One region of the Kitasatospora sp. NPDC036993 genome, then DNA from elsewhere that is predicted to be linked to it. Evidence: riboswitches for the same ligand, from Rfam matches in the RefSeq annotation. Region 1 holds a riboswitch; each other region holds the start of a gene.
The links. A riboswitch is a leader RNA that binds a small molecule or an ion and turns the genes downstream of it on or off. The one in region 1 is predicted to bind cyclic di-AMP.
Positions count from the first base shown of each region.

Region 1 (7,546 bases):
CCCGCCAGGTCGAGGCGTACACCACGATGCCGCCTGCGGGCTGACGGACGGCCATGTTGTGGACGAAGGCCTGGATGCCACCGGGGCGGGGCGGGAAGTCATTGGTGACGATCAAGGTTCTGTGCATCAGGCCACGGCTCGCTCGGTCGGGGGGTGCGCGGTGTACCGCTGGGTGATCCGTACGATAGGTCAACACCATGACCCGCCGGGAACGGAACCGCACACGGCAACCGTTTGACCCCCGGGTCAGTCCTAGTACCTAGGCCGCGCTACGGCGGCCCGGGCGTCCGTCGGTACGACGCCTCCGGTGAGGACGTACGAGACGAACGAGGGAGCGCAGTGGAATTGGCCCCGGCCACCGAGTCCGTGTCGTCGCGCGGCCGCCTCGGCCGCCCGCTCGGGGCGCTCGCCGCGCTCGGTGCCACCTGGACGGCCACCCGCGCCCTGCTGGTGCTGATGGTGACGGGCGTGCTGAAGGCGGGTGGCGACGTCACCGCCGACGTCTGGATGATCTACCACGCCTGGTACGGCGTGCTCCAGACCGGCACCTTCCCGTTCGACGACGTGACCTGGCAGTACCCGCCGGGCGCCGCCCTGGTGATCCTGCTGCCGGGCCTGCTGCCCTGGTCGTACCTGGTCTCGTTCTGGGTGATCTGCGGGATCGCCGACGCCGCCGCGACCGCGCTGCTGGTCCGCACCGGCCTGCGCCGGGGCCGGGCGCTGACCGGTGCCTGGATGTGGGTGGTGGGCGTCCCGCTGCTCGGCCCGATGATCTACAACCGCTTCGACGTCATCGTCACCGCGGTCGCCCTGGCCGGCCTGCTGGCGCTGATCCGCCGCCCGGCGGTCGGCGGGGTGCTGCTGGGCCTGGGCGGCATCGTCAAGATCTGGCCGCTGATCGGCCTGATCGGCACCCCCTCCGGCCGCCGCACCCGCCGCTCCTGGACGCTGGCCGGCGCCACCGCCGTCTCCATCGGCTTCCTGCTGACGGCCGGGATGAACGGCGCCTTCGACTTCCTGGCCTTCCAGAAGGACCGCGGCATCGAGGTCGAGTCGCTCGGCGCGCTGCCGCTGCACCTCGCCAGGATCGCCGGGACCTGGGACGGCCGGGTCACCATGAACTACGGCTCCCCCGAGATGCTCGGGCCGTGGGTCGCCGTGATCAGCAAGGTGATGATGGCCGGCACCCTGCTGGGCTTCGCCTGGCTGCTGCTGTGGCGCTTCACCTCCAAGCGCCGCAACGCGGCCACCATGTACGACGCGGCGCTGTGCGCGCTGCTGATCTTCGTGGTGACCAGCCGGGTGATCAGCCCGCAGTACCTGGTCTGGCTGATCGGCGTCGCGGCGGTCTGCCTGACCGTGCGCAGCACCAGCCAGCGGCCGGTGGCGGTGCTGATCCTGCTCGCCTGCCCGCTGACCCTGCTCGAATTCCCGATCATGTTCTCCCAGGTGCTGGCCAGCGGCCCGGCGGCGGTCGCCGTGCTGGCCCTGCGCAACCTGCTGCTGCTGGCCGCGGCCCTGCTCTCCTGCGTCCGGCTCTGGCGCTCCACCCGTGGCGGGGCGGCGCTGCCGCCGACCGTGGTGCTGGACCGCGAGCCCGCCGAGCTGTCGGCCGCCGGCTACCCGGTGCGCCCCGGCATCGCCTACGAGCAGGACCTGCTGGACGGCATCGACCACCCGGGCGCCCCGGTCGAGCGGCGCCGCCCCGGCACCCCGGCCCAGCAGCGCCGCTGACCGGCCCTTCAACGGCGCCGATCAGCCCGGCGGCGCCGCCGACCGGCACAGCGGCACCGCGGACCAACACAGCGGGGCCGCTGTTCAGCCCTTCAGCGCCGCCACCTGCTCCAGCCAGAGCCGGGTGAAGTCGTCCAGGCCGACACCCAGTTCGCGGCGCAGCAGCCGGTCGGTGCGGCGCTCCCGGTCCTCGCCCTGCCCGTCCGCCGCGCCGACCGCCCGGTAGAGGGCGACCAGCCGGCCCGGCCCGTGCTCGCGGGCGATCAGCTCGCAGGCCAGCCAGGCCTGTTCGTAGGCCTGGGAGATGCCGGTCGCGCCGGCGGTGAAGTCCTGGTCGGCGGGCAGCGCGGTGGGCAGCTTCCCGTCGGCGACGTCCCTGGCCAGCTCGGGGGCGATCTGCCGCGGGCTGCGGCCCGAGTCGCGGTAGGCGGTCCAGTCGGCGACGCCCTCGGACAGCCACAGCGGGGTCCAGGCCCGGGTGTCGGCCCTGGTCGCGACGTGGGTGGCCTCGTGGGTGACCACCACCTGGCGGCCGAAGTCGCTGAGCCGCCGGTACGCCTCCGGGTTGACCAGCACCCGGTCCGCCGGGGTGTGCCAGGGCGCGCCGGCGGCGGCCACGGTGACCGCCGCCATGCCCGTCCAGCCGGCCGGGTCGCCCTCCAGCAGCCGGGCGAACTGCTCTCCGGTGGCGGGCCGTTCCAGCAGCAGCCGCCCGGGCCAGTCGCCGCCCCAGACCTCGGTGACGGCGGGCACCGCCCGGTCCCCCACCGCGACCAGTTCGGCCGGGTCGGGGCCGGCGGCCGGCCCGAGCACCAGGCAGTGCGCGCCCGGCGCCGACCGGAGCGGCCCGAAGTCCCACGGCGCGGGCGGCCCGCTCGCGGCCTCCTCGCGCTCGACCCGCCAGTCGGCCCCGGCCCGTACCAGCTCGATCCGGCGCGGGTACACCACCGGGTACTCGTCGTACCCGGCGATCCGCACCGCCAGGTCGGCGGCGGCGGTGAGCCGCTCCGGCCCGCCGGCCCCGGCGAGCACCAGGTTGCGGTACTCCGCCCCGGCCACCGGCAGCCCGGACCAGGGCGGCGCCGAGCGCACCCGCTCCGCGAGCACGGCGGCCACCTGCCCGCGGCGGTCCGCCGTCCGCGCCGCGGGCGCCGCGGGGGCGGCCGGCGGCAGCGACAGCTGGGTCAGCCCGCCGGCCGCGAGCAGCAGCGCGCCGCGCCTGGACAGCGTGCGTCGGGGGCCGGAGCCGGGTATGTCGGCGGGGTCGGTCGGCGGGGTGCTCAGAGCCGGACCACCCCGGAGACCGGCATGGCGCCGACGCTCTCGTAGCGGACCCTGGCGCCCGGGCGGGGGGCGTGCACGATCACGCCGCCGCCGGCGTACATGCCGACGTGGTGCATGTCCCGGTAGAAGATCACCAGGTCTCCCGGTCGCGCTTCGGACAGGCTGATCCGCTGCCCGGCGTACGCCTGGGCCTGCGAGGTGCGCGGCAGGGTCACTCCGGCCTGCCGCCAGCTGTAGTACATCAGACCCGAGCAGTCGAACGCGTGCGGGCCGGCGGCCCCGTAGACGTACGGGGAGCCGATCATCCGCACCGCGGCGGCCAGCGCGGCCGCACCGCGCTCGGAGGCGGGCGGGGCGGTGCCGAGGTCCAGCCGGTCGGTGCCCCGGGTGGCGCGGCGCTCGGCGTCCCTGGCGTCCTGGGCGGCCAGCCGGGCCCGCTCGGCGCCGCCCAGGCCGTTCAGCAGCTTCTGCGCCTTGGCCAGCCGCTGCTGGATCTGCTGCTTGCCGTCGGCGAGCGACCGGCGGGCCTGGTCCAGCTCGGCGAGCTTGTCGGCCGCCTCGGTGCGGCGCTGGTCGAGCCGGCGCTGCCGGGTGATCAGCTCGTGCAGGCTCTCCTGCTGGCGGGCGGCGGCCTGGCCCATGGCGCGGGCGCGGGCCAGGTAGCCCTCCGGGTCGGTCGAGAGGATCAGCTGGGCCGTCTGGGTCATGCCGCCGCCGCGGTACTCCGCCCCGGCCACCGTCGCCAGGTCGCCGCGCAGCTGGTTGAGCTGGTCCTGGGCGCCGGCGATCTCGCCCTGGAGGATGGTGGTCTCGCCCTGGAGGCGCCGCTGGGCCTCCTGCGCCGCGTTGAACTTCTCGGACGCCTGCTCGGCCTCGTCGTACAGCTGCTCCACCTGCGCCTTGACGTCCTGTCGGTCGGCCGGGTCCGGGCTGCCGGGGGCGGCCTGGGCGCTGCCTCCGGTGGCCACGCCCAGCGCGGTGGCGGCGGCCGCGGTCAGCACCAGCGCCCGGGCGAGCAGTTGGGAACGACGGTGCACGGGCATGGCGGCAGCGGCTCCAATCCTGCGGCGCGGTCCCCGCCGCCGCGCCATGGTGGGCGGCCGTCGAGCGGGAGTCCGGTGGCAGACGTTAGCGAGTCCGGGCAACCGAGTCCAAACCCCTCCCAACCCGAATATTCGCCCACTAATCGGACATCAGCTCGACCTTCCGGAAAAGCCGCAGGCCCGGCCTTCCCCGAGGAAGGCCGGGCCCGGAAGCGTCCGAGCGGGGATCAGACCCGCACGATGCCGGTCAGCGGCATGTTGGTGACCGCCTCGTAGCGCACGTTCGTGCCCGTCCTGGGCGCGTGCAGCACCTGGCCGTTGCCGGCGTAGATGCCGACGTGGTGGGCGTCGGTGTAGAAGATCAGCAGGTCGCCGGGCTGGGCCTGGGAGATGTCCGTGCCGATCCGGGTGCCGGCCGAGGCCTGCGCCTGCGAGGTGCGCGGCAGCGACACGCCGGCCTGGTTGTACGCCCAGACCATCAGACCGGAGCAGTCGAAGGAACCCGGGCCGGTGGCGCCCCAGACGTACGGGCTGCCGACCTTGGAGGCGGCGTACGAGAGGGCGGCGGCACCGCGGGAGCTGCCGGCCGCGACCTTCACCGGCGCGGCGGCGGCCGAACCGGTCGAGATGTCGCTGCGGCTGTTGTCGCGCGAGGCGCGGTCGGCCTGCTGCTGCGCCTTGGCCGCTTCGGCCTTGGCGGCGTCGGCCTTGACCTTGGCCTCGGCCGCGGCCTTCTCCTCGGCCTGGCGCAGCGCCTGGCGCTCCTGCTCGGTCAGGGTGTTCAGCAGGTCCTGGGCGGCCTTCAGCTTGCCCTGGACGTCCTGCTTGGCGGTCTTCAGCTGCTGGGTGGTGGACTCCAGCTCGGCGAGCTTGCCCTGGGCCTCGTTGCGGTCCTGGTCGAGCTTGCGCTGCTGCTCCTGGAGCTCCTTCAGCTGACCCTTCTGGGTCGCACCGGCCTGGTTCAGCGCACCGGCCTGGGTGAGGAAGCCCTCCGGACTGGAGGAGAACATCAGCTGGACGGTCGGCGAGATGCCGCCGTTGCGGTACTGCTCGCCGGCGATCTCGGCCAGGCCGCCCTGGAGCTCGGTCACCTGGGACTGCTGACGGGCCACCTGGTCCTGGAGGCCGGAGACCTGCTTCTCCAGCTCCTGCTGCTTGGCCTGGGCGGCGTTGTAGTTCTCGGTCGCGACCTCGGCCTGCTCGTTGAGCTGGTCGACCTGCTCCTTGACCTGTTCCTTGGTCGGCTGCGGGTCGGCGTGGGCGCCGGACTGCGCGGAGAGGGCGACGGCTGCGGCGGCGACTCCGGTCAGGATCGAGACGCGGGCGCGGCCGGCGGGCTTGGGACGACGATGGGACGCCACGAAGGCGGACTCCTTCTTCCTACGGCCGCCTACCGGGTGAGCTGACGGGTTCGGGCCGGAAGCATGCCCTACGACGCCTCACGGCCGTTCCACCGGCCGACCTGGCGCCGATTCACCCCGGAGGAACGTGGTTCCCCGGCTCCGCTCCGCAGCGCCCCCACGAACTGGGCTCCCCTGTCGGGCAGTCGCTTCGACCTGCCCCGCTGCCTTGCGAACTCGACGGAAACCACCGCCGCCACCCTGGCTGGGCGATCGAGAGTGCGGTGGTTCAGGGCACGACCCTAGTAACTGAACCGTGATCGGTTCAAATCCTTGTCAGAAAAAAGACAGAAGATTGCCAAAGTTCTTTTGTGAAAATGACCGATGGTGACCACTGCCACACGTAAGGCTGATCAGTTCTCACCATGCGGTCACGAAACGCCGAAAACCCGAACGCCACCCCCACAAGGGGGTGGCGCTGATCACAGGTCCGGGGAAGGGGCCCCTCCGGCGTGTCGGGCCGTCAGACCCGGCGGATGGTGTTGATCGACATCGCGTCGGCCTTCATCACCTTCACCACGTCGCCGGTGTGCGGCGCGTGGACCACCATGCCGTTGCCGATGTACATCCCGACGTGGTGCATGTCGTTGCCGTAGACCACCAGGTCGCCCGGCTGGGCCTGGTCCAGCGAGGGCACCTTGGTCCCGTAGTGGCCCTGCTCCTGCGAGGTGCGCGGCAGCGAGACGCCGGCCTGGCCGTACGCCCAGACCATCAGGCCCGAGCAGTCGAAGGTGGTCGATCCGGTGGCGCCCCACACGTACGGCGAGCCCTGCTTGCCCATCGCCTTGGACACCGCCACCGCCGCGAGGCCGCCGGCCGGCGGCAGGCTGCCGAGGTCGACCCGGTCGCTGCCGCGCGAGGCGCGGTCCTCCTGCGTCTGCTGGGCCCGCAGCGCGGCTCGGTCGGCGGCGCTGAGCGAGTTCAGCAGGTCCTGGGCGGCCTTCAGCTTGGTGTTGACGTCCGTCTTGGCCTGGTTCAGGTCCTTGGTGGTGCTCTCCAGCGAGGCGAGCACGGTGGCCGCCTCGGTCTTCTGCTGGTCCAGCCGGCGCTGCTGGTCCAGCAGCCCCTTGAGCGCCTCGGCCTGGCTGGTGCCGGCCTGCTGGATGGTGGAGGCCTTGTCCAGGTAGCCGGACGGGTCGGAGGAGAGCATCAGCTGGACGGACGGGTCGATGCCGCCGGTGCGGTACTGCTCGCCCGCCACCTCGGCGAGGCCGCCCTGCAGCTGCGTCATCTGCTCCTGGCCGCGGGCCACCTGGTCCTGGAGCTGGCCGGACTGCTTGCGCAGCTGGTCGGCCCGCTCCTTGGCGCCGTTGTACTTCTCCGCCGCCTGCTCCTGCTCCTCCTGGAGCTGGTCGATCTGCGCCTTGACGTCCGACTTGTTCGGCTGCGGCGCGGCGTGCGCGGCCACCTGGGCGGAGAGGGCGACCGCGGTCGCAGCGGCGGCGGTGAGCACGGAGATCCGTGCGCGGCTCGGCTGCTTGGGACGGCGGTGGGATGCCAAGGGTCCGGCTCCTTCTTCCATCGGACTCACCTGATGGGATGAGATTCCGGAAAATAGGTTTGACGCCAGACCCTAGTGAACATCTACCCGTTCTGCTACTCCCCCGTAGGCGTGAAATCCGGTTCCCATGCTGACGTCACAAGACCCGCACACCCGCTCGGAACCACCCCTGACCAGGCATCATTCCATCCGGTCCGGACTCAGGGCCGGGCCAGTCTGTTCAGCAGCAACACCGAGGCCACGGGGCGCGCGCCGGCCTTCCGCACGCCCTCCGCGACCTCCCGGTCGGTGGAGACCACCACCACCGGACGGCCCTGCGGCTCGGCCCGCACCAGACGGCGGATCAGCTCGTCCGCGGTCTCCCCGGTCCGGCTGAACCGCACCCGGACCCCGCGCGGTGGCGCCATGATCACCGGGACGTCCAGGTCCTGCCCGTCGAACACACAGGTGACCTCCGCCTGCGTGCGCTGGGCCAGCATCGCCAGCCCGCCCAGCAGCCGGATCCGCTGCTGCTCCAGCGGCAGCGCCGGATAGCCGGTCTTGGTCACGTTGTAGCCGTCCACCAGCAGGTGCACCTGGGGGAT
Region 1 covers NZ_JBVJRP010000011.1:242,041-249,586, forward strand. The annotation lists gene ACZ7C5_RS24660 (glycosyltransferase family 4 protein) at 1-127, opposite strand, end outside; gene ACZ7C5_RS24665 (glycosyltransferase 87 family protein) at 340-1,734, shown strand; gene ACZ7C5_RS24670 (hypothetical protein) at 1,819-2,841, opposite strand; gene ACZ7C5_RS24675 (C40 family peptidase) at 3,015-4,061, opposite strand; gene ACZ7C5_RS24680 (C40 family peptidase) at 4,289-5,422, opposite strand; cyclic di-AMP (ydaO/yuaA leader) riboswitch at 5,433-5,586, opposite strand; gene ACZ7C5_RS24685 (C40 family peptidase) at 5,925-6,962, opposite strand; gene ACZ7C5_RS24690 (NYN domain-containing protein) at 7,163-7,546, opposite strand, start outside.

Region 2 (7,546 bases), on a different contig from region 1:
GCTCGATGCCGTCGTCGACGCCGTACAGGCTGAGCAGGTCGGCGACGTCGCGTTCCTTGAAGCTGACGCGGCCGAGTTCCATCCGGCTGATCTTGGACTCGGAGGCCCGGATCGCGTAGCCCGCGTCCTCTCGGGTGATGCCGCGCGCCTCACGGAGGCGGCGCAGCTGCGAACCGAGGAGGATCCGGCGGACCATCGAGCCGCCGCCCGGCTGAACTGTGGTCATGCGGTCGAAACCTCCACCTAGGGCAAACAGCGCACAGTCTGCCATCAGTTGAGCGCTCACGGTGCCGATACTGACGGATGTTCCTATCAGTTCCACACTCCACGCACCAGGATGCACGTGCATTCGGCGCTTGCATATGCCAATAGTGCGACTGCACGTGAATCGACTCTTGCATCTGCAGTGAGCGCACACCACCATGGTGCACGTGCACCTGCACATCCCTGGCAATCCCGCGGGCTCCGCGTCGACCCCACGCGCGACTCCGCGCACCGACCCGACGGCGTCCCCCGCGCCATCGGGCGTTCGAGTGCGCGCGCGCCTGGTCGAAGGGGCGGCCGAGCGGCCGAGCGAGTCGGAGGTGACCGGCATGACCCCGGCGGGTCCAGCCGTGTCCGCCCCCTTATGGGAGGAGCTCTTCATGAGCACCGGTACGGCTTTGGCGGTTGACCCCCATGTGGTCACCTGTACGCTCGCTCCTCGCTTTGAAGCCGTCAGAACCGCGCGCGACTTCGCCCGGATCACGCTCAAGCGCTGGGGCCTGACGGAACTGTTCGACGATGTCGCGCTGGTGGCCTCGGAACTCGTGACCAACGCGCTCCGGCACGCGGTCGGCGCACGGCCCGACCATGCGGGCGGCGTCCAGGGCGAGTACGACTTTCCCGTACAGCCGACCGCGGACGGCCGGCTGCCGATCCGAATAAGCCTGGTGCACCGCGCACCCCAGGTGGTCTGCGCGGTGAGCGATCCGAGCAGCATCGGCCCGGTCGCCCGGGAGGCGGACTTCGTCGCCGAATCGGGCCGCGGGCTTCACCTGGTGGAGTCGTTCAGCCGCTCGTGGGGCTGGCACCCGCTGGGCAGCGGCAAGGTGGTCTGGGCGCTGTTCGAGGCGGAGGCGACCGGCGGTTCCCCGCTGGACGGACATCCGGAACTCGGCGGCCGCTCACCGCTCGACGGTCCCGTCGAGGTCGGCGGCCGGCATCGGCGCTCGGCCTAGCCCGGGTGTCGCGCCCGAACCGGCACCGCGACTGGGACCGGCAGTGCGACCGGTACTGCACCCGGGACGGGCACTGCGGCTGGAACCGGAGCTGCGGCTGGAACCGGGGATCGCGACCGGGGCCGGCACCGCGCCCCGAGCGGGCCCCGCACCCGGGACGGGTGCCACGCCCGAAGCGGGCCCTGCGCCCAGGCACGGACTCGCGCCGGACCTGCGCGTGGCCGGCCGGGGGAAGCCCCGGGAGGACCACACTCCGGCCCCTTTCCCCAGGTCCCGCCGAGGCGTTCCGGCTCCCCCGGTCCGCGAGCGGTCACGCCCGCCGGACGAATCCGGGAAGGACGCCAGGAAGGGTGCCGGAAAAGACAAAGGCCGTCGTGGTGTCGGCACCCACGACGGCCCTCCGATGACGGAGCACGACGGTCGGTCAGACCGCCAGGTGGTCGAACTCCCCGTCCTTCGCCCCCAGCAGCAGGGCGGCGATCTCGGCCCGGGTGTAGATGAGCGCCGGACCGTCCGGGAACCGCGAGTTGCGCATCGCCACATCGCCGCCCGGCAGGGCCGCGAACTCGACGCAGTTGCCCTGGGAATTGCTGTGCAGGCTCTTCTGCCAGACCACCCCCCGGAGATCGGCGGCGGCCATCCCGTTGTAGGTGTCGTACGAGCCGTGCGTGTCCTGCGAGTCGTGCATAGAAGTCTCCCGAAGAGCTCCGGAGTTGTCGTCCAGCGCGGCGCCCCGGCACCGCCGAACGAACGGACCGGCCCCGTACCGGTCCGGCACAACGCCTCACTTGACGCGATGATAGCCGCAGTGCACGTGCATCAGCACGGGACGGTGCAGGTGCACGAGGCCTTTCATCCGCGGCCCCGAACTCTTCACGGGCCTTTCTCCTGACGGTACGTAAACGGACATAGCCGATGGAATCACCGGGCGCGCGATAACCGGCCGTGAGCACCTCCCCGCTGAATGTTGATCTTCGAATGCCGGGAGTCGCATCTTCGTGACCCTCTGTCAAGCCACCCGCGCACTGTGAGACATCTCACGCGCCACGGGCGCAACGCCCGCCCCCTCGGATCGCGTCGAGCAATGGCGAGCAATGCTGACGCCCACTCGGGGATCGGGCGAGGAATGTCCGGATTGTAGGCAAAGCGTCAGGACCGGCGCCGGAGACTCACCGGCTCCGCACCGCGGCCGCGCGAAACCCGTACGGCAGCCGACTGCAAGCCGGACGGGCCGATGTCCTACGATCTCCGGCATGAGCACCGCAGCCATCCCGGGCGCGCCACTGCCCGTCCGTACTCCAGGCTCCCGTGCGCGGGGGCGCCATCGTCGTCCTGAGCGCCCCGAGATTCCGGCCGGCGCCCCGGCCCTGGTGCTCGCCGTACCCGCGACCGCCGGGCCCGAGTCCCGCTCGGTCGTCGAGGAGCTCCTCTCGATCGTCCGCACCGAGCAGAACGGCGTCCGGACCGCGGTCGGCTACCTGCCCGGCAACGGCAATGGCACCGAGGGCGTGGGCGGCGAGGACCGCACCGTGGCGGAGCTGCTGAGCCTGGCCGCCGAGGCCGGACAGCCGATGCCCGTCCTGGTGCCGCTGGTACCCGGCCCGCACACCTTCCTGACCGGGCTTCACGCGCTCGCCGCCGAGTACGGCGCACCCGTCACCGACCCGCTGGGCCCGCACCCGCTGCTGGCCGAGGGTGTGCACGTCCGGCTGTCCGAGGCCGGACTGGCCCGGGCCGACCGCGCCCGGCTGTTCGCCATCGCGACCGCCGCGGACGGCGTGGTCCTGACCACCGTCGGCGGCGAGGACGCGGCCGCCGCGGCCGGCATCACCGGTGTGCTGCTGGCCGCCCGACTGGCCGTTCCGGTCGTCGCCGCCGCGCTCGACGTTCCCGGTTCGGTGGCCGCGGCCGTCAACCACCTCCGTGACACCGGCTCACAGCGCCCCGCGCTGGCCCCGCTGGTGATCGGCCCCGAGGCGGACTCCGAGCTGCTCGCCACGGCCGCCGAGGAGTCCGGCTGCCCGTCGGCCGCGCCGCTGGGCGCGTACCCGTCGGTGGGCCAGCTGATCGCCTCCACCTACCTGGCCGCGCTGCCCACGCCGTCCCCGGAGGACCTGGCGCGGGCCGAGGCGGAGGCGGCGGCCGCCGCCGAGGCCGAGGGGGTCGTGGAGGGCGCTCGTGGCGCCCACGCGGCCGTCGAGGGACGCGCCGGACGGTAGTCGACGCCGCGCGCCGCTCCGCGCGCACCGAGGGGCCCAGAACGCTCGTGCGTTCCGGGCCCCTCGTGCTGTTTCCCCATCCTGTCCGGGAGGCAGTCGGGAGGAAGTCGGCAACGGGGTGTCAATGAAGTGGAATGTCCGATCTGGCGCCATTTGAAAGGAAATAGGCAGCGCGCGCGGGGGCGCTCGAATCGCGGCCGCTCCGCCGCTTCCCAGGGGGCGTGATTCCTCGCCTCGACGCCCCGTCACACCCCTTCTGAAGCGGAGCCAGTTGTCGCCTTCAGCAACAGCATTGCCCGAAAACGATCATTTACGATCATGACGGACGGCAATTTTGGCGATTTCCACTAAACCGTGATGCGCGTCACAGGAGTTTGCGGTTTGAACTTCAGTCTGATTAACGTGCTCCCGTTCGTGACCACACGAACCCGGTTCATCCGCGACGCCGAGTCCTGCCGTCGGATGTCCTGGCAGCGCGAAAACGCACCACGGCAGGAGCGGGGGACCCACAGGTAAGTCGCCCCGGACCGATCCCAGGAACGGTCCAGGGCTAGGGGTGAAGCCGCGCCCATGGCGCGGCCGGGCAACTCCAGCCCGAATCCGACAGCTCACCTCGCAGGCGTGGGAGAGGAACGCGTCTTCATGCTGCCCACCAACGGCAACCGTCTGTCCAGCCGCACCCGTCGCGTGATCGCCGCCCTCGGCGTCGCGGGTGTCGGCCTCACCGTTCCCTGCCTCACCACCGGCACCGCCTCCGCCGCGTCCGTCTCCACCTGGGACGCCGTCGCCCAGTGCGAGAGCGGCGGCAACTGGGCCATCAACACCGGCAACGGTTTCTACGGCGGTCTCCAGTTCACCTCCAGCACCTGGGCCGCCTTCGGTGGCACCGCCTACGCCCAGCAGGCCAACCAGGCCACCAAGGCGCAGCAGATCGCCGTCGCCGAGAAGGTCCTCGCCTCGCAGGGCCCGGGCGCCTGGCCCGTCTGCTCCGTCAAGGCCGGCCTGACCAAGGGCGGCACCCCGGCCGCCGTCGACACCTCGGCGGGCTCCACCACCGGTGCCGGCACCGGTTCGACCGCCGCCAAGCCCGCGCAGACCCCGAAGCCCGCCGCCCCGGCCGCGAAGCCGGCCGCCAAGCCCGTGCAGCCCCAGGCCCCCGCCGCGAAGCCCGCCGCACCCGCCCAGGACGGCGCGCAGGCCGCCACCGGCTCCGCCGACTCCGGCAACCGGAGCGCGTGGGCCCAGAAGCGCCAGCAGCAGGCCCAGAGCGGCGACTACACCGTGGTCGAGGGCGACTGGCTGTCCTCGATCGCCGACGAGCACAGCGTGCAGGGCGGCTGGCAGCGGCTGTACGAGCTCAACCGCGGCACCCTGACCGAGGGTCCGGACGCCATCTACCCGGGCCAGCAGCTGTCCTTCGGCGGCAACGGGCGGGCCCAGGCCGGCCAGTCCTCCGCCACCAAGTCCGGCTCGGACTCCACCTGGTTCGACCGCTCGCAGAAGTCCGGCCAGTCCGCGAACGGCGGTGCCGTGAACGCCCAGCCGACCGCGCAGCCCCAGGCCCCGGCCGCCAAGCCGGCCGCCAAGCCCGCCCCGCAGACCCAGCCCCAGACCCAGGCTCCGGCCGCCACCGGCAGCATGGCCGCCGCGGTCTCCTTCGCCGAGTCGAAGGTCGGTCAGGCGTACGTCTACGGCGGCACCGGCAACGGCGGCTGGGACTGCTCCGGCCTGACCCAGGCCGCGCTGCGGGCCGCGGGCGTCTCCGTCCCGCGCGTCGCCGCCGACCAGGCCGCCGCCAGCACCCACGTCTCGCTGGACAGCCTCCAGCCGGGCGACCTGCTGTTCTGGTCCAACAACGGCAAGGACTCCGGCGTCTACCACGTCGCGATCTACGTCGGCAACGGCAAGTACGTCGAGGCCGCCAACCCGAGCTCGGGCGTCCGCGAGCAGAACATCGCCAACTGGGCCCCGGACTTCGCCGGCCGGGTCTGAGGACGGCACACGGCCGACGGACGACGGTGACAGCCGGCAGGGAACCTCTGACGGATGACAGATAACAGGTAACAGATGTCAGATGACAGATTTCAACATCTGTCATCTGTCCTCCGTCGGCCGTCAGCCGTCGTCCGAACGCTGACCACCCGCCGCCCCCGGGGAGAGTCTGGTCGCTCCTCCCCGGGGGCTCCGGCGTCCCCTCCCCCGGTTCCGCCGATTCCCGTGGTGGATCGCCGCCCCAACGGGCATGCTGCTGCTCTGCACCCGAGGAGGAGTCACATGGCCCAGGTCACCGTCACCCTCGACGCGAACCTCGCGATCGACGCGATGATGCTCTCCGGCACCAAGAACCCGCAGGACGCCGTCGAACTGGTCCTGCGCGACTACCTGGCCCGCGGCCGCCGCACCGAGACCCGCACCGGCGAAGCGGCCGACGGAAACCGCCTCACCGTCGGCCGCCAGGACGCCCAGGAGGGCTGACCGCCGGCGGCCCGCACGGGCCGGTCCCGCGCACACCGAAGGGGTCCCGGAGAGCAACCCGCCCTCCGGGACCCCTTCGTCGGCCGTGACGGCCGGAGCTCAGCGCGCGCAGGCCCCGGTGGACCCGCGCATCACCAGCTCCGGCTGGAACATGAACTCGCCGCGCTGGGCCGCGTTCCCGCCGACCTCCTCCAGCAATGCGTCCACCGCCGCCGTGGCCATCGCCTCGACCGGCTGCCGGATCGTGGTCAACGGCGGCTCGGTGAAGGCGATCAGCGGCGAGTCGTCGAAGCCGACCACCGACACGTCCTGCGGCACCGACAGTCCGCGCTGCCGCACCGCCCGGATCGCCCCGAGCGCCATCATGTCGCTCCCGCAGACGATCGCCGTGCAGCCCTTGTCGAGCAGCGCGCCGGCCGCCGCGTGCCCGCCCTCCACGCTGAACAGCGTGTGGTGGACGAGGTCCTCCGCTTCCGCCTGGCTGCGCCCGAGCACCTCGCGCATCGCCGCCGTGAAGCCCTCGATCTTGCGCAGCACCGGCACGTACCGGCGCTGCCCGACGGCCAACCCGATCCGCTCGTGCCCGAGTTCGGCCAGGTACTGGACGGCCATCCACATAGCCGCCCGGTCGTCCGGCGAGATGAACGGCGCGTCGATCTTCTCGCTGAAGCCGTTGATCAGCACGAACGGCACCCCGCGCCCGGCCAGCCTGGAGTAGCGGTCGTGGGCGGCGGTGGTGTCGGCGTGCAGCCCGGAGACGAAGACGATGCCCGCCACTCCCCGGTCCACCAGCATCTCCACCAGTTCGTCCTCGGTGGAGCCGCCCGGAGTCTGGGTGCAGAGCACCGGGGTGAAGCCGTGCCGGCTGAGCACCTGCTCGATCACCTGGGCCAGCGCGGGGAAGATCGGGTTGCTCAGCTCCGGGGTGATCAGACCGATCAGTCCGGCGCTGCGCTGCCGCAGCCTGGTCGGCCGCTCGTACCCGAGCACGTCGAGTGCGGCCAGCACGTTCTGCCTGGTGGTGGCGGAAACGTTCGCCTTGCCGTTGAGCACGCGGGAGACGGTGGCTTCGCTGACCCCCGCCTGTGCCGCGATGTCTGAGAGTCGCGCCGTAGTCACGGTCCCGAAGCCTATTCCAACCACGTCAGACCGCCCACCAGCCGGTGCTGTCCGGAGCGAGCACGGTCTCGCCGGCGTCCACCACGAGGTCGGCCGAGGCCAGCAGCAGGGCGCCCGGAGCCGCGATCCGTACCGGTCGGCCGGTGGTGTTCGTGGTGCAGACGAAGGAGCCGCGGCGGAACATCAGGGTGCCCTCGGGGCTCTCCAGCCACTCGACACCGGTGCCGGCGCCGAGGTCCGGCTGCGCCCGGCGGACGGCCAGCGCACTGCGGTAGAGCTCCAGGGTGGAGGTCGGGTCGCCGGTCTGCGCCTCGACGCTCAGAGCGGCCCACTCGGCCGGCTGCGGCAGCCAGGACGGCCCGCCGGCCACCGGTCCGAAGCCGTACGGGGCCTCGGTGCCGGACCACGGGATCGGGACGCGGCAGCCGTCGCGGTAGCCGTCCTGGCCCGCCTGACGGAAGAAGGACGGGTCCTGGCGGACCTCGTCGGGCAGGTCGGTGACGTCCGGCAGGC
Region 2 covers NZ_JBVJRP010000002.1:12,809-20,354, forward strand. The annotation lists gene ACZ7C5_RS03505 (helix-turn-helix domain-containing protein) at 1-226, opposite strand, end outside; gene ACZ7C5_RS03510 (ATP-binding protein) at 645-1,220, shown strand; gene ACZ7C5_RS03515 (DUF397 domain-containing protein) at 1,645-1,908, opposite strand; gene ACZ7C5_RS03520 (sirohydrochlorin chelatase family protein) at 2,474-3,439, shown strand; cyclic di-AMP (ydaO/yuaA leader) riboswitch at 3,904-4,074, shown strand; gene ACZ7C5_RS03525 (transglycosylase family protein) at 4,061-5,431, shown strand; gene ACZ7C5_RS03530 (hypothetical protein) at 5,714-5,914, shown strand; gene ACZ7C5_RS03535 (LacI family DNA-binding transcriptional regulator) at 6,014-7,033, opposite strand; gene ACZ7C5_RS03540 (glycoside hydrolase family 13 protein) at 7,059-7,546, opposite strand, start outside.
Region 2: it holds a riboswitch for cyclic di-AMP, as region 1 does, so the genes downstream of both, ACZ7C5_RS03525 (transglycosylase family protein) here and ACZ7C5_RS24680 (C40 family peptidase) in region 1, are expected to answer to the same signal.

Region 3 (7,546 bases), on a different contig from region 1:
GCCCACCACAGACGACCCGCATCCCCGAATGCACCACCTGCCGCACCCCCTGCCGCCCCCACGCCCTCCTCGGCGGCCTCTGCCGCACCTGCCACGGCACCCCCACACCCCCACCACCCCGCCCCGGCGCACTCCCACCAGCCGCCGTCCACCGCCACGCCGCCCACGTCAGAGCGGCACTCAGGCGAAACAGCGCCTCATCCCCGCCTGCGTACGCCTAGCCGGCCCGGACGGTGAAGCGCAGTTCGGGGCGGTCCCAGGTGATCCTCCCGTGGGCGGGGAAGGTGCCGACGCGTTCGGCGCCCACCCGCAGGTAGAAGCGCTCGGCGGGCGGGTTGGAGACCACCCGCACCTCGGTGATCCCGGCGCCGCGGGCCAGCTCCAGCATGTGGCCGATCAACTCGCGCCCGGTGCCGCGCCCCTGGGCCTCGTCGGCGACGAACATCAGGTCCAGTTCGGCCGGTTCGCGGATCAGCGCGTAGAAGCCGAGCAGTTGCCCGGCGGCCCGGTCGGCGGCGAGGAACACCTCGTGGCGGGCGATGTAGTCGGGCGTCACCCGGTAGCCGTCGATCATCGCGGCGTACTCGCCGCGGTAGGCGGAGCAGGTCTGGATCAGGTCGGTGAGCCGCTCGGCGTCGGTCTCGTCGGCGCGCCGGATGGTCGTATCGGTCATGCGGGAGAGTATAGGAGTGACCCCTGACAGTGACTCTTACATGCTCCCTGGGAAAGCGGCCCGGCGGTGGTGGTCGGCGGCCCGCAGCACCAGGAGTCGGAGGGTGCGGCCCTCCACCGGGCCGGAGAGACGGCGGACCTCGCTGGATATCCGGCGCTCGCCGAGCGCGTACCGCAGCCGGTCGAGGTGGCCGCAGCGGCGGCCGTACCCGTCGTTCAACGGCTGCACCCGGACCTCGCCATCCGGGGAGGTGACCCGGACCAGCTCCGCCAGCGCGGCCGACTGGCCCTCCAGGCCGAAGAGTTCGGGATAGGCGAAGAGCAGGTGGCCGCTCAGGGTGAGGGCGAAGGCGCCGTCCGCGAAGGGCAGCCGGGGCAGCGCGGCGGCCACGTACTGCTCGGGGTGGGCGGCCGAGTCGGCGGCGAACAGCCGCCGGGCCCGGTCCCAGCTGCGCAGGTACCGCTCGGCGTGGTCCGGGCGGGGCGCGGGGTAGAGCCGCGGGCGGGCGGCCATCGCGGCGGCCATCGCCACCCGGGCGGCCAGGGCGCGGTCGGCGACCGCGGGCAGCGGCAGCGCGTACGCCGGGTCGACGGCGATCACCCGGCAGCCCAGCTCGCGCGCCTCGGCGGCCAGGCCGGCCGCGCCGCCGGGACAGTCCAGCAGCGGCCCGGGCAGGGCGGCGAGCCGGGCCCGGGTGAGGCCGAACTGGGCGCAGTACTCGTCCAGCGGGCGGGAGGTGACCAGGACGTCCGGCTGAGCGGGGGGAAGGCCGGCGGCAGCCACCCGGTCATCCGAACACGGGGCGGCCCCGCCCGCATCCGGAGGACGTCCGGGGCGCGGGCGGGGCCTGGGAGTGGGCGGAGCCGGCGGTCAGCGGCCGAGCAGGCCCCGGACGGCGGCCCGGTTGACGTTGGTCAGGCCGCGGACCAGCTGGGTGGTGAGGAAGACCAGCAGCACCCCGAGGAGCGACAGCGCGGCGATCTGCCAGGGTGCCTGGATCTCGTACACGTGCTGGACGCCGTCGCCGTCGCGGAAGTCGAACAGCCGGTACCCGTTCCAGGGCGTGTAGGCCCGGAAGACCCAGTGGTACAGCGGGTAGAGCGCCAGCGACCAGCCGAGCAGCAGGAACACCAGCGTCACCACGAAGCTGAATATCGCCCAGGGGAACATCACCACCTGGTACAGCACGGCCTTCCAGCCGGCCCCGTCCGCCAGCCGCGCGGTGATCGCGCCCCAGCTGCCAGGGCGGACCTGGCGCACCGGCTCCGGGCCGGGGACGTCCAGCGCCAGCATGCCGCGCACCCGGGCCCGCTCCAGCCGGCCGAAGCCGCGGGCGAGGCTGGTCAGGGCGCCCAACACGGGCAGGCCGAGGACGGTGACGAAGGTGCCGAGGCCGAAGCAGAACATGGTGATCGAGACGGCGAACCCGGCGATCGCCACCGGCAGGCCGGTGAGCGCGTAGCCCACCTCGCGGTAGTAGTACGCCGAGAACGGCGCCCGCCACGCGGCCGGCCGCTGCCCGGTCCTGCGGGCCGCGGCGGGACGCGGGACGCCACCGTGACCGCCCAGGACGTCCCACTCCCGGTCCTCCATGCTGTGGCTGCTGCTCATGCTCCCGGCCCCTCGTTCTGGCGTTCGTTCGTCCCGCTGACGAGGTCCAGTCTGGTGGACGCGCCGACCGGGCGTGATCCGGAGGCCTGGCGGATCCGGGGTGGGGTTAACCCCCCTCCCCCCGGGCGGCCGGGCCCGGCCACTCGTCGGCGAGCAGCGCGTAGAGGTACGAGTCGGACCAGACGCCGTCCTTGAACCCGTCGTGCCGCAGCCGCCCCTCCCGCCGGAAGCCCAGCCGGGTGAGCACCTTCACGGAGGCCGCGTTGTCCACGTGGACCCGGGCGGTCAGCCGGTGCAGGTCCAGCGGGCCGAAGGCGAGGCCGCGGAGCAGGCCGACGATCTCGCCCGCGTAGCCGCGGCCCCTGACCTCGTCGGCCAGCACGCACCCCAGGTCGGCGGAGCGGTGCCCGCCGAGGACGAGCGAGGCCTGCCCGACCGGCGGCGCGTCCCGCGGGTCCTCGGCGTCGGCGAGCCTGGTGACGGCGAGCCGGTAGGTGTCCCGCTCCCCGGCCATCGCCTCCTCCAGGTAGAGCTCGATCTGGTCGGCGCAGGCCTCCCGGTCGCACGACCCGAAGGGCAGGTACCGGGTGACCTCGGGGTCGCCGAACAGCGCGTGCAGCGCGTCCACGTCGCCCTCGGTGTGGTGGTACTCGCGGATGGCCAGTCGCGGGCCGGTGAGTCGTACGGGGAGCATGGCTGCCGACCCTATCCCCGCCCGGCGGCTACCGTTCGGACTATGAACGACGAAGACCTGCGGCTCGCCCCCCGCACCAAGGCCGCCGACCTGCTCGCCTGGGCGGCCGAGCAGGGCCGCGCGCCGGTGGCCGAGGGGCCGCTGCGCACGGTGCTGGCGCTGCTGGAGCTGGGCGAGGGCAGGATGCACGACGGCTGGCCGGAACTGACCTCGAACGCGGTGGAGCACCTGCTGTACGAGCGCCTCCACCTGTACGTCCAACCCGCGCCCGAGGAGGACCCGCTCGCGTACGGCGACGCCGTCCGGATGCTGGCCGACCACCAGCGGGCGGCCCGGCGGCTCAACGCCAAGCGCCAGGAGCGGCTGCACGCGGAGGCCGAGTGGCAGGGCGAGGTCGCGGCCGGACTGCTGCGCCGCGCCGACCTGGTGACCTGGCCCCGGCTGTACGCGCTGCTGCTGCACGCGCACGGGGTGGACGTCGCCGACGGGGAGGCGGTGCGGGACTGGCTGGCCGGTTTCGGCGGGCTCGCCGAGGAGGAGCGGCTGGCCGCGTACGAGGACCTGGCGCCGGCCGGCTGGCTGGACGAGCCGGACGAGCAGGGCTGGGGCTGGAGCCGGGTGCTCTCGGTCGGCATGGCCACCGACGGCGCGCGGCGGCTGCTGGAGCAGGGCCTGATGCGGCGCAGCTACCGCAACCTGGCCGAGCTGACCGCGCTGGGACGGCCGATGCCGGACGAACTGGCCGGGGACTTCGGCGAGTTCGAGGACGCGGCGGTCGAGGCGGCGCTCGACCTGTTCGGCGAGTGGACGGTGCCGGGGCTACCGCGGCTGCTGGTGGAGGAGTTCCCCGAGCTGGCGCCGGAGCCGGGCCAGGAGGAGATCGACGCGTACCTGGCGCAGCTGCCCGCCGAGGAGTGAGAGACCGCGAAGACCCCCGGCCGGGAGCTCGTGCTCCGGGCCGGGGGCCTTCGCGGGGGCGTCTGCGAGCGGGGGCGTCTGCGAGCGGGTGCCTCAGCCGGCGGGTGCCGTGAGACCGGGGGCCGTCAGGCCCGGGGCGTCACGGGTTGAGGCCGCGCTGCTGGAGCCAGGGCTCCGGGTCGACCGGGGCACCGCCGCCGGGGCGGATCTCCATGTGCAGGTGCGGGCCGGTGACGTTGCCGGTCGCGCCGACCTTGCCGATCTGCTGGCCGGCGACGACCTTGCCGGAGCCCTTGGTGATCGAGGAGAGGTGGCAGTACCAGATCTCGGTGCCGTCGGGCAGGGTCTCGACGATCCGGTAGCCGTACGAACCGGCCCAGCCGGCCGAGGTGATGGTGCCCTGGCCGAGCGCGTGGACCGGGGTGCCGGTGTCGGCGGCGAAGTCCAGGCCGGTGTGCAGGTTGGCCCAGTAGCGGGCGCTCTGGCCGTAGTGGGCGGAGAGCCGGTAGTCGTCCACCGGCAGGGTGAGGGCGGCGGCCTTGGCCCGCTCGGCCTCCTCGGCGGCGCGCTTGGCCTCGGCCTCCTTGGCGGCGGCCTTGGCCTCGGCCTCCTGCGCGGCCTGGACCCTGGCGGTCTCCTCGGCGGCGGTGCGCTGGCTGTCGGCCTGGTGCTGGATGCGGGCGGCGAGCGCGAGGCCGGGGTCCGCGGAGAGGGCGACCGGGGCCTCGTCCGGGGCTTCGACCGCGGGGGCGGCGGCCGGGGTGGCCGAGGCGAAACCGGTGGCCCCCAGGGTGGCGGCGACGGCGGTGACGCCGAGCAGCGGGGAGGTTCCGCGGGTCTGACGCGGCATCCGGTGGCGGTTGGTCTCGGCCTCCGGGCCGAAGGCGTCGGGGCCTTCCGAGCCGGGGTGGTCGAGGAGCTGGGTACCGGCTGCGGGGCCGGCCGGGTGTGCCGGGGTGTACGTCGACGCCACGGAGGCGCGCTCCTTTCCTTCCTTCGCGCCTACCGGGTTAGCTGACGGGTTCGGAGCAGGAAGGTCTCCTACGGCCGGGCCTGGGCCCCGCCGATTCACCCCAGGGAACGTGGTTCCCCGGCTCCCTGACCTGCCCGGAGGCCGGTCGGTGGGATTAGGCACCGCGCACGGTGCCGTCTGGGTACGGCGTTGACGACCGCGCTGCGTTATCAAACGTTAATCCTAGGAGGCGCCGATTCCAAGCCATCCGGTGGAAGCGACTGTCGACCATATGATCGGACGTCAACGAACGACCCCTCATGCACGGCTCCATCTGAGTACTCCTACTCATGTGCGGTCCGGCCGGGCGGCCGCATCCTGACGCCATGAGCGCACCGATGCAGACCCGCACGACGGCCGCCTACTACATCCAGGCCGTCCTCTCGTTCGCCCTGTCCGGCACCACCCTCGCCGTCGGGATCGCCTATCTGCCGGTCGGCGGGTGGACCCGGGCGTTCCTCGGAATCGGCCTCCTCTACACCGTCACCTCCGCGTTCACGCTGGCGAAGGTGATCCGGGACAAGCAGGAGACCAACGAGATGGTGACCCGGGTCGACCAGGCCCGGCTGGAGAAGCTGCTCAGCGAGCACGACCCGTTCAGGGTCGAGGGCGCCTGACCCGCCCCCTTCCCGGATCGCCGCCCGCCGGCCGCTTGACGGCTAAGGCTATTAGCCTTAGCTTTATGGCTATCGGCAGCAACGCCGATGCCCCGCCCCGGCGGCCCGAGGAGGACCCCCATGAACGGCACCATCACCCCGAGCACCCAGTACCTGACCGTCCCCGGCGGCCGGATCGCCTTCGACGACACCCGGCAGGGCGACGGCGCCCCCGTCGTCCTGCTCCCGGGCATGCTCGACAGCCGGGCCGCGTACCGGCACCTGCGCCCGCTGCTGGTCGCCGCCGGCCACCGGGTCGTCACCATGGACCTGCGGGGCTTCGGCGAGTCCTCGATCGCCTGGGACGACTACGGCCCGGCCGCCCTCGCCGGCGACGTCCTCGCCCTGCTCGACCACCTCGGCATCGAGCGCGCCGTCCTCGCCGGGAACTCGTACACCGGGGCGACCGTCGTCAGGGCCGCCGGGGATGCGCCCGGGCGGGTCGCCGGGATCGTGCTGATCGACGCCTTCGTCGAGACCCCGCCGCCGGGCGCCCTGATGCGCGCCGCCATGGGCCTGATGGGCGCGGCCCTCGTCCACTGGCCCGCCGCCTGGGGCTTCTACCTGCGCCGGATGGCCTTCCCCGGCGCCAGGCCCGCCGACTTCGACGCGTACGTGGACGGGCTGGTCTCCGACCTGCGCACCCCCGGACGCAAGACCGCCACCCGCGGGTACGTCGACGGCGACTCGGCGCCGGTCGGCTGGACGGCCGCGGTGCGGTGCCCCGCGCTGGTGGTCATGGGCAGCAAGGACCCCGACTTCCCGAAGCCGGAACTCGTCGCCGACCGGCAGGCCGCGGCGCTCGGCGCGCGGAAGGCGATGATCGAGGGGTCCGGGCACTACCCGATGGCCGACAACCCGGCGGCCACCGCGGACGCCCTGCTGCCCTTCCTCGCCGAACTCGGCTGACCGACCGCCGCCCGCCGGCCGCCCGACCGTCGCCCGCACCCGCCCGACTTCCGTACGGAGAGCCCGAACCCATGCCCCGCGTAGGACTGACCCCCGACCAGGTCGTCGACCACGCCCTCGCCCTCATCGACGAGCAGGGCGCCGAGGCCCTCACCCTGGCCTCCGTCGCCGCCAGGGCCGGGGTCGCCACCCCCTCGCTGTACAAGCACGTCAGCGGCGGCCTCGCCGAACTGCGGCGGCTGATCGCCGTCCGGGTCACCGGGGAGCTGGCAGACCGGCTGGCCGAGGCGGCGGTCGGCCGCAGCGGGGACGACGCCGTCGCCGCGGTGCTGCGCGCCTACCACGCGTACGCCACCGAGCACCCGCACCGCTACAACGCCCTCCCCCAGGCCCCGCAGCCCGACGACGACCTGGCCCGCGCGGCCGCCCGGCTCGTCGGCGTGATCATCGCCGTCCTGCGGGAGTACGGCCTCGACGGCTCCGAGGCGATCCACGCCGCCCGCACCGTCCGCTCGCTCGCCCACGGCTTCGCCTCCCTCAGCGCCGCCGGCGCCTTCCGGCTCGCCGAGGACCTCACCACCACCCACGACCGCCTCATCACCACCCTCACCACCGGCCTCCGCGCCTGGCCTGTTTAGCCCAGCCGCCCGGGCCCGGCTCGGTCACCATCCGCCCCCCGGGGAAATGGGGTATCAAGGGTCAGTGCCCCTGGAGCCCGCCGGCAGTCCGACCACGCGCAGCGCGATGCGCTGCGTGCGCCTGCTGCTCGGCTGCACCAGCGCCGCCGGACTGCTCGGCACCGTCCTGGCCGAGGGCCCGGGCTGGATCACCGGCGAGGGGTCCGTGCTCTACCTGCTGGACTCCGCCGGGATGCTCCGGCTGATCGCCTCGCACGGGCTGCCGGACTGGGCGCACGAGCGCTACGGCGTGGTCGACCCCGCCGGTGAGCTGCCCGCCGCGATGGCCCTGCGGCTGCGCCGCCCGTACCTGCTCGGCCCCGAGCACACCAGCGTCGACTACCCGGACGGGAACGCCGGCATGGGCACCGGGATGATCACCGTGATCACCCTGCC
Region 3 covers NZ_JBVJRP010000001.1:679,490-687,035, reverse strand. The annotation lists gene ACZ7C5_RS03370 (hypothetical protein) at 1-221, shown strand, start outside; gene ACZ7C5_RS03365 (GNAT family N-acetyltransferase) at 218-673, opposite strand; gene ACZ7C5_RS03360 (hypothetical protein) at 710-1,456, opposite strand; gene ACZ7C5_RS03355 (sensor domain-containing protein) at 1,544-2,284, opposite strand; gene ACZ7C5_RS03350 (GNAT family N-acetyltransferase) at 2,391-2,978, opposite strand; gene ACZ7C5_RS03345 (hypothetical protein) at 3,021-3,896, shown strand; gene ACZ7C5_RS03340 (M23 family metallopeptidase) at 4,036-4,869, opposite strand; cyclic di-AMP (ydaO/yuaA leader) riboswitch at 4,882-5,040, opposite strand; gene ACZ7C5_RS03335 (YiaA/YiaB family inner membrane protein) at 5,235-5,525, shown strand; gene ACZ7C5_RS03330 (alpha/beta fold hydrolase) at 5,646-6,473, shown strand; gene ACZ7C5_RS03325 (TetR/AcrR family transcriptional regulator) at 6,545-7,111, shown strand; gene ACZ7C5_RS03320 (SpoIIE family protein phosphatase) at 7,176-7,546, shown strand, end outside.
Region 3: it holds a riboswitch for cyclic di-AMP, as region 1 does, so the genes downstream of both, ACZ7C5_RS03340 (M23 family metallopeptidase) here and ACZ7C5_RS24680 (C40 family peptidase) in region 1, are expected to answer to the same signal.

Region 4 (7,546 bases), on a different contig from region 1:
GGCGCGGCCTTGAACCGCCAGTCGAGCGGCTCGTCGGCCAGGGCGGCCACCGCGCCGCGGGCGATGCCCGGACCGGTTCCGCTGCTTGTGAACGTCTGCTCCACCGTGTTCCTCCATCCGCACAGGGTTGCAACATGCGCAACGAGGGTTGCACATGCTGGCAACACGGTTCTAGCATCGGCGCCGGATCACGGTCAACGGACCTGACTCCAGGCCGACGGGGTCGGCTCACGTGCGACGCTCTCGCGCCACGGGGTCGACCCGGTGGGCCCGCTCTCGACGGAACGGCCGCAGACGAGGAGCCCCGCACATGCCGCGACAGGACACCCAGGGCCCGACCCGCCCCGGTTCTCCCCCGACGGCCGTGTGCGTGGGCGAGTCGATGGCCGTCCTGCTGCCGGACCGCCCGGGACCACTGGAGTCGGTGGGCAGCTTCCGGCTGTCCGTCGGCGGCGCGGAGTCCAACGTGGCCGGCGCGCTGGCCGGTCTCGGCGTGCCGACCGCCTGGATCAGCCGGGTCGGCGACGACGGCTTCGGCCGCCGGCTGCTCGCCGAGGTCGCCGCCCGCGGCGTGGACGTCTCGGCGGTCGCGGTCGACCCGCACCGCCCCACCGGCCTCTACCTCAAGGAGGTCGGCGGCACCACCGGCGGCCGCCACGACCTCGGCCCCGGACGCAGCCGGCTCCACTACCACCGGCGCGGCTCCGCGGCCGCCGCGCTCTCCCCCGACCTGCTCACCGACCCGGCCGCCGCCGCCCTGCTGGCCGGTGCCCGGCTGCTGCACCTGTCCGGCATCACCGCCGCGCTCTCCGACGACTGCCTCGCCCTGCTGCGGGCGCTGCTCGCCGACCGCCGCCCGGGCCGAATGGTCAGCTTCGACCTCAACTGGCGCCCGTCGCTCTGGCGCGACCGCGACCCGGTGGTGCTGCCGCCGCTGCTGGACGCCGCCGACCTGCTGCTGCTCGGCGCCGACGAGGCCGAGGCCGCCTTCGGCACCGGCGACCCGGCCACCCTGCGGCGCCGCTTCCCCGCCCCGGCCACCGTCGTGGTCAAGGACGCGGCCAATCAGGTGACCGCGATGGACCGGGAGGGGACGGCGGTCACCGAGCCGGCCCTCGTGGTCGAGGTGGTCGAGGCCACCGGCGCGGGCGACGCCTTCGCGGCCGGCTACCTGGCCGGCACCGTCCGGGGCCTGGACCAGCGCCGCCGGCTGCGGCTCGGCCATCTGAGCGCGGCCTGCGCGCTGACCGCGCACGGCGACCAGGCCGAGCTGCCGGACGCCGCCGTGGTGACCGCACTGCTCGACGCCTCCCCCGCTCAGTGGGCGGCCACCAGGGTCACCGCGGAGGGCATCACGGGACCGGCCGTGCGCCCCGGCGCCGCCTCCCGTCCGGCCGGACGGGCGCCGACGGCCGACCCGTCGCCGTCCGCCGGCCGGGCCCGGGCACAATGAGCGGGAACCCCAGCCCTCGGAGCGGAGCACGATGAGCCAGACCGTCACCCGCGCCCTGCGCATCCTCGCCGAGCTCGGCGAGGGCCGGCGCTCCCTCGACCAGCTCGCCGAGGTGCTCGGCGTCCACAAGACGACCGTGCTCCGACTGCTCCAGAGCCTCGAAGAGGAACGGTTCGTCTACCGCGACGCGGCCTACCGCTACCACCTGGGCGCCGGGCTCTTCGCACTCTCCGGCCTGGCCCTGGAGCAGCGCGGCGTGCGCCGGATCGCCGCCCCGCACCTGGCCGAGCTGAACGCCGCGACCGGTCAGACCGTGCACCTGGCCGCGTACGAGGGCGGCGAGGTGGTCTACATCGACAAGTTCGACTCCCGCCACCCGGTCCGGATGTACTCCCGGATCGGCCTGCGCGCCGCCCTGCACAGCGCCGCCGTCTCCAAGGTGCTGCTGGCCGACCTGCCGCTGCCCGAGCGGCGCCGGGTGGTGGCGGGGATCGACTTCGTCCCGCACACCGAGCGCACCCTGACCACCCCCGAGGCCCTGCTCGCCGAGCTGGAGAAGGTCGCCGTCCAGGGCTGGGCGCAGGACCACGCCGAGCACGAGTCCTTCATCAACTGCGTGGCCGCGCCGGTCAGGGACGCCAGCGGCCGGGTGGTCGCCGCCGCCTCCATCTCCGTCCCGGACGTGGTCCTGCCGTACGAGCAGGTGCTGGACCTGCTCCCGCAGCTGCTCGCCACCGCCCGCGCCGTCTCGGCCGACTGCGGCCGCCCCGACCACTACTGACGAACCGTCGAGAACCCGAGAGACCAAGGAACCCATGTCCTCCGACAAGATCGAGATCCGTACCGAAGGCGCCCCCGCCCCCGCCTGGATGTTCTCCCAGGGCGTCCGCAAGGGCCCGATCCTCCAGATCTCCGGCCAGGGCCCGCAGGACCCGGCCACCGGCGAGTACCTGTACCGCGGCGACGTGAAGGCGCAGACCCGCCGCACCCTGGAGAACGTCAAGGCCATCGTCGAGGCCGGCGGCGCCACCATCGAGGACGTGGTGATGTTCCGCGTCTACCTCACCAAGCGCGCCGACTTCCCGCTGATGAACGAGGTCTACGCCGAGTTCATCGACGAGAACGTCAGGCCCGGCGGTGTGAAGCCGTGCCGCACCACCATCTTCGTCGAGCTGCCGCAGGAGCCGATGCTGGTCGAGATCGACGCCCAGGCCGTCGTCGGCTGACCGGGCCCCGCCCGGCGAAGGGCCCGGACGCCTCCGCGCGTCCGGGCCCTCGGCATGCGCGGACGCCCGTCGGCCGATTGCCGAACGCCCGCTTGCCACACCCTCGGACGAATATTAGGTTAGGCTCACCTAACTTCACTGGAGGTCCGTCCATGAGCCTGCCCACCGGCGACACCGAGGTCCCCGAGCCCACCACCGCCGAACGGATCCACAGCCTGCTCGGCACGGCCTCCTCGCTCACCGTCCGCGCCCTGGGCGAGCACCACCACCTGGACACCCCGCTCTCCCTGCACGGCTCCCGGCTGCGGCTGCGCACCGCCCTCGACGACCCGCTCACCTCGGCCGCCGCCGGAGCCACCGAGGGCCTCGCCGTCGTCCTCGACGTCACCGACGTCGCCCCTGTCGCCGTCCGCGCCCGCGTCCGCGCCCGCCTCACCCTGGCCGGCCGGCTGCACCTGGCCCACCTGACCGACGACGGCCTCGGCGTCCACCTGGGAGTGGACGTCGCCCACGCCGTCCTCGCCACCCCGTACGGCACCGCCGCGGTCACCTCCGCCGACCTCGCGCTGGCCGCCCCCGACCCGCTGGCCAGGTACGAGGCCATGATGCTCACCCACCTCGCCGACGACCACGCCGACGCGCTCGACGTCCTCACCCGGCTGCTCGACCCGGCCGTCCTCACCCACGCCCCGGACGTCCGCCCGCTCGCCCTGGACCGCTACGGCCTGGTGCTGCGCCTGGACCACCCGTACGGCCACCGCGACGTCCGCCTGGTCTTCCCCGAACCGGCCAGGGACACCGAGGACTTCGGCCACCGGATGCACGAGCTGCTGGCCGCCGCCCAGCACGGCCTGCCGGTCCGCCGCGGCTGAGCGCCGGCCGACCGGCCGTCACCGCTCGACCGTGTCCTCCAGCACGATCCGCCCCATCCGCGCGTACAGCCCGGGCCGCCACCGGCGCACCGCGAGCGCCAGTCCGAGCCCGGCCGCCGAGATGCCCGAACTCCCCACCCCCTTCAGCGCGTTCAGCGGATTCACGGCCTCGGCCACGATCCCGTCCGGACCGCCGCCGGAGAACAGCACCGCCAGCGAGACCGCGCCCAGCACCCCGGTCTCCAGCACCAGCGCGGCCCCGAGCACCCTGGCCGTCAGCTGGAGGTCGAACCAGCCCGCCACTCCGATCACCACCGCCCCGGACAGCGCGTACCAGCCCCAGCCCAGCTCCACCCCCAGCTGTGAACGGGCCAGCCCGCGCAGCGAGAACGCGAAGAAGCCGAGGACCGCGGCCTCGGTGACGACGTACGCGAGCACCGCGAGCAGCCCCGAGGCCAGTCCGGCGACCCGGCCCAGCCCGTGCGAGACGTAGCCGTAGAACGCGCCGGCCGCGGTGACGTGCCGGGCCATCGCCACGTACCCGACCGAGAACACCGTCAGCACCACGGTCGCCACGATGTACGCGGCGGGTGCGCCGACTCCGTTGCCCTGCCCGACGACGATCGGCAGGTTGCCGGTCATCGCGGTGATCGGGGCGGCGGTGGCGAGCGCCATGAACACCACGCCGACCAGGCAGACCGAGTCCGCCTTCAGCCGGTCGACCCCGCCCGCGCCCGGCCGGGCCCGCTCCGCCGTCTACCCCGCCGTCTCCCCGCCGCGGACCGCCATCCGGCCTCCTCGCCTCCAGGACCCGCCCGTCCGCCGGACCGGCCGGGCACTGACCGACCGCCAGCATGGCGCGCCGCGGGCAACCGGAGACGCGTCGACCGCCCATCTGGGCAGCGGAGTTGACGCCGCGTTCGACCTGGACCGAACACCCCGGAAAGGCCCAGGGAAGACCAGGGAACGAAAGCGGCCGGCCCGGCTGCCCGAGGAAGTCCTCGTGCAGCCGGGCCGGCCTGGGCGTGTCCCTCGCCCATGTCCACCGTGCGGCGATCACCCGGTCGAGCGGTCACCCGACATGACCATCCCGGAGGATCGGTTCACCCCGCGACAGTGGCGGTTCCTGAAACCCTCGGAGCCCGTCAGGCTCAGAGCGCGACGCCGTGCGCCCGGAGGAAGGCGACCGGGTTGATGTCCGAGCCGTACTCAGAGCCGTTGCGGATCTCGAAGTGCAGGTGCGGGCCGGTCACGTTGCCGGTGGCACCGGAGAGGCCGATCTGCTGGCCGGCGGTGACGGTCTGACCGATCTTCACACCGATCGAGGAGAGGTGCGCGTACTCGGCGTAGTGGCCGTCGGCGAGCCTGATCTCGACCTCGTTGCCGTAGGCGCCGCCGTTGCCGGCCTTGACCACGACACCGTTGGCGACGGCGCGCAGCGGGGTGCCGGTGGAGGCGACGAAGTCCTGGCCGGTGTGGTGGCCGGAGGCCCACATCGAGCCGGCCACGCCGTAGGCGGTGCCCAGCTTCGGGCCGGCCAGCGGGGCGACGTAGCCGGAGGTGGCGGCGGCGACCGGAGTGGCGGTCACGGCCGCGGCCGGAGCGGCGACCTGCACCTGGGTCTGGAGCTGGGCGGACGGCTTGGCGGCCTCGGTCTTCACCTGGACCTGTGCCTGCGGCTTGGCGGCCTGGGTCGCCGGAGCGGCCGGCTTGGCGGCCTGGGTCGCCGGAGCGGCCGGCTTGGCGGGCTTCGCCGGAGCGGCGGGCTTGGCCGGAGCGGCGGGCTTGGCCGGAGCGGCGGGCTTGGCCGGAGCGGCGTCAGCGGACGGCGCGGTGGCGTGGCCAGGCAGCGCGAGCTGCTGACCCGGGAAGATCAGGTTCGGGTTGGCGCCGACGACCGAGCGGTTCTGCTCGTACAGCGCCTGCCAGCCACCGTCGACGCTCCTGGCGTCGGCGATCCTGGACAGGGTGTCGCCACTGACGACGCGGTAGCTCTCCGGCGCGGCCGGAGCGGCCGACCCGGTGGCCGCAGCGGCGGCCGGCGGGGCGTCGGTGGTGGCGACGGCGGCCTGCGGGGCCGGGGCGGTGTGCGCCTGGGCGGTCACCGCGGTCACGAGCGGCACGGCGAAGGAGACACCGGTGACGGCCGTGGCGATGCCGATACGGACGGCGCGGGGCAGGGCGATACGACGAGCCTGAGCAGGCATGGAATTTTTCCTCTCCGACGCCTGCGAGGTGAGCTGTCGGGTTCGGGCTGGAGTTGCCCGGCCGCATGCGCGGCTTCACCCCTAGCCGGTCCTGGTCGTCCACGCCCTGAGGCGCGAACTCCGGTCCGGCGACTTACCTGTGGGTCCCCCGCTCCTGCCGTACAGAGTTCGTTTCGAACCACCGGGCAGCGGCAGGATTCGGCGTTCCACCCGGCGGATCCGTCCGGACTGGCCGGGCGGTCGCTGAACTAAAACCCATCCGTTCGGGTGAAGCAATGTCGATCTCTTGAAACAGCAACAACCCTCCGGAGCCCAGTGACCCTCCGCAGGGACGACCACACGATACGTACACAATCCATTCACCCCCAGCCACTGATCCACGACCCTGCGCCGAGATCCGCGACGCTGCGCGGCCGGCCGCTCACGGACAGCTCGCGGCCAACACACCACCCGGTGAGCCTTGTCACGTGCGTCCCGGCAGCGCAGGATTCGCCCGTGACCACCTCAGAGGCAGGGACCCTGCGCCTGGGCACCGCGCAGGGCCGCCTGGTACTACTGGCGACGGTGCTCGGCTCCAGCATGGCGATGCTCGACGGCACCGTGGTGAACGTCGCCCTGCCCCGGATCGGCGCCGACCTCGGCGCCTCCCTGGCGTCCCTGCAATGGACGCTGAACGCCTATCTGCTCACCCTGGCGGGCCTGATCCTGCTCGGCGGCGCGCTCGGCGACCGCTACGGGCGGCGCAAGGTCTTCCTGATCGGCGTGGTCTGGTTCGCCGTCGCCTCCGCGGCCTGCGCCGCCGCGCCGAACATCCACGTGCTGATCGCCGCCCGCGCCGTCCAGGGCATCGGCGGGGCGCTGCTCACCCCCGGCTCGCTCGCCATGCTCCAGGCCGTCTTCCACCCCGACGACCGCTCGGCGGCGGTCGGCCTCTGGTCCGGCCTCGGCGGGGTCTCGGCCGCGGTCGGCCCCTTCCTCGGCGGCTGGCTGGTGGACGGCCCCGGCTGGCGCTGGATCTTCCTGCTGAACCTGCCGCTCGCCGCCGCCGTGATCGTGGTCACCACCCGGTCGGTACCGGAGAGCCGGGACGAGAGCGCCTCCGGCCGGTTCGACGTGCTCGGCGCCGTGCTCGCCGCCCTCGCCCTCGGCGCGGTCACCTACGCGCTGACCGCCGCCGGCGAGGGCCTGTCCCCCGCCGTCTGGGTCAGCGGCGTGGCCGGCCTGGTGCTCGGCGTCGCCTTCGTCGCCGTCGAGCGCCGCGCGCCCGAGCCGATGCTGCCGCTCGGACTGTTCTCCTCCCGGCTGTTCACCGCGGTGAACCTGGTCACCCTGTGCGTGTACGCGGCGTTCAGCGGGGTCTTCTTCCTGCTGGTGGTGCAGCTCCAGATCGTGTCCGGGTTCTCCCCGCTGGTCTCGGGCTTCGCGCTGGTGCCGATCACCGTGCTGATGCTGGTGCTGTCGGCGCGCGCCGGGCGCCTCGGCAAGCTGATCGGTCCGCGCATCCCGCTGACCGTCGGTCCGCTGCTGTGCGCCGCCGGAGTGCTGCTGATGCTGCGCATCGGCGCCGACTCCTCGTACTGGGTGGACGTGCTGCCCGCCGTCACGGTGATGGGCTGCGGGATGACGCTGCTGGTCGCGCCGCTGACGGCGACGGTGCTGGCCGCCGTCGAGGTCCGGCACGCGGGCATCGCCAGCGGGGTCAACAACGCCGCCGCCCGGGCGGCCGGCCTGCTCGCGGTGGCCGCCCTGCCGGCGCTGGCCGGGCTGAGCGGCGACGCCTACCGGGTG
Region 4 covers NZ_JBVJRP010000023.1:36,837-44,382, reverse strand. The annotation lists gene ACZ7C5_RS34120 (alanine racemase) at 1-104, opposite strand, end outside; gene ACZ7C5_RS34115 (sugar kinase) at 311-1,453, shown strand; gene ACZ7C5_RS34110 (IclR family transcriptional regulator) at 1,485-2,234, shown strand; gene ACZ7C5_RS34105 (RidA family protein) at 2,269-2,679, shown strand; gene ACZ7C5_RS34100 (DUF2470 domain-containing protein) at 2,832-3,551, shown strand; gene ACZ7C5_RS34095 (APC family permease) at 3,570-4,226, opposite strand; gene ACZ7C5_RS34090 (M23 family metallopeptidase) at 4,703-5,758, opposite strand; cyclic di-AMP (ydaO/yuaA leader) riboswitch at 5,762-5,899, opposite strand; gene ACZ7C5_RS34085 (MFS transporter) at 6,254-7,546, shown strand, end outside.
Region 4: it holds a riboswitch for cyclic di-AMP, as region 1 does, so the genes downstream of both, ACZ7C5_RS34090 (M23 family metallopeptidase) here and ACZ7C5_RS24680 (C40 family peptidase) in region 1, are expected to answer to the same signal.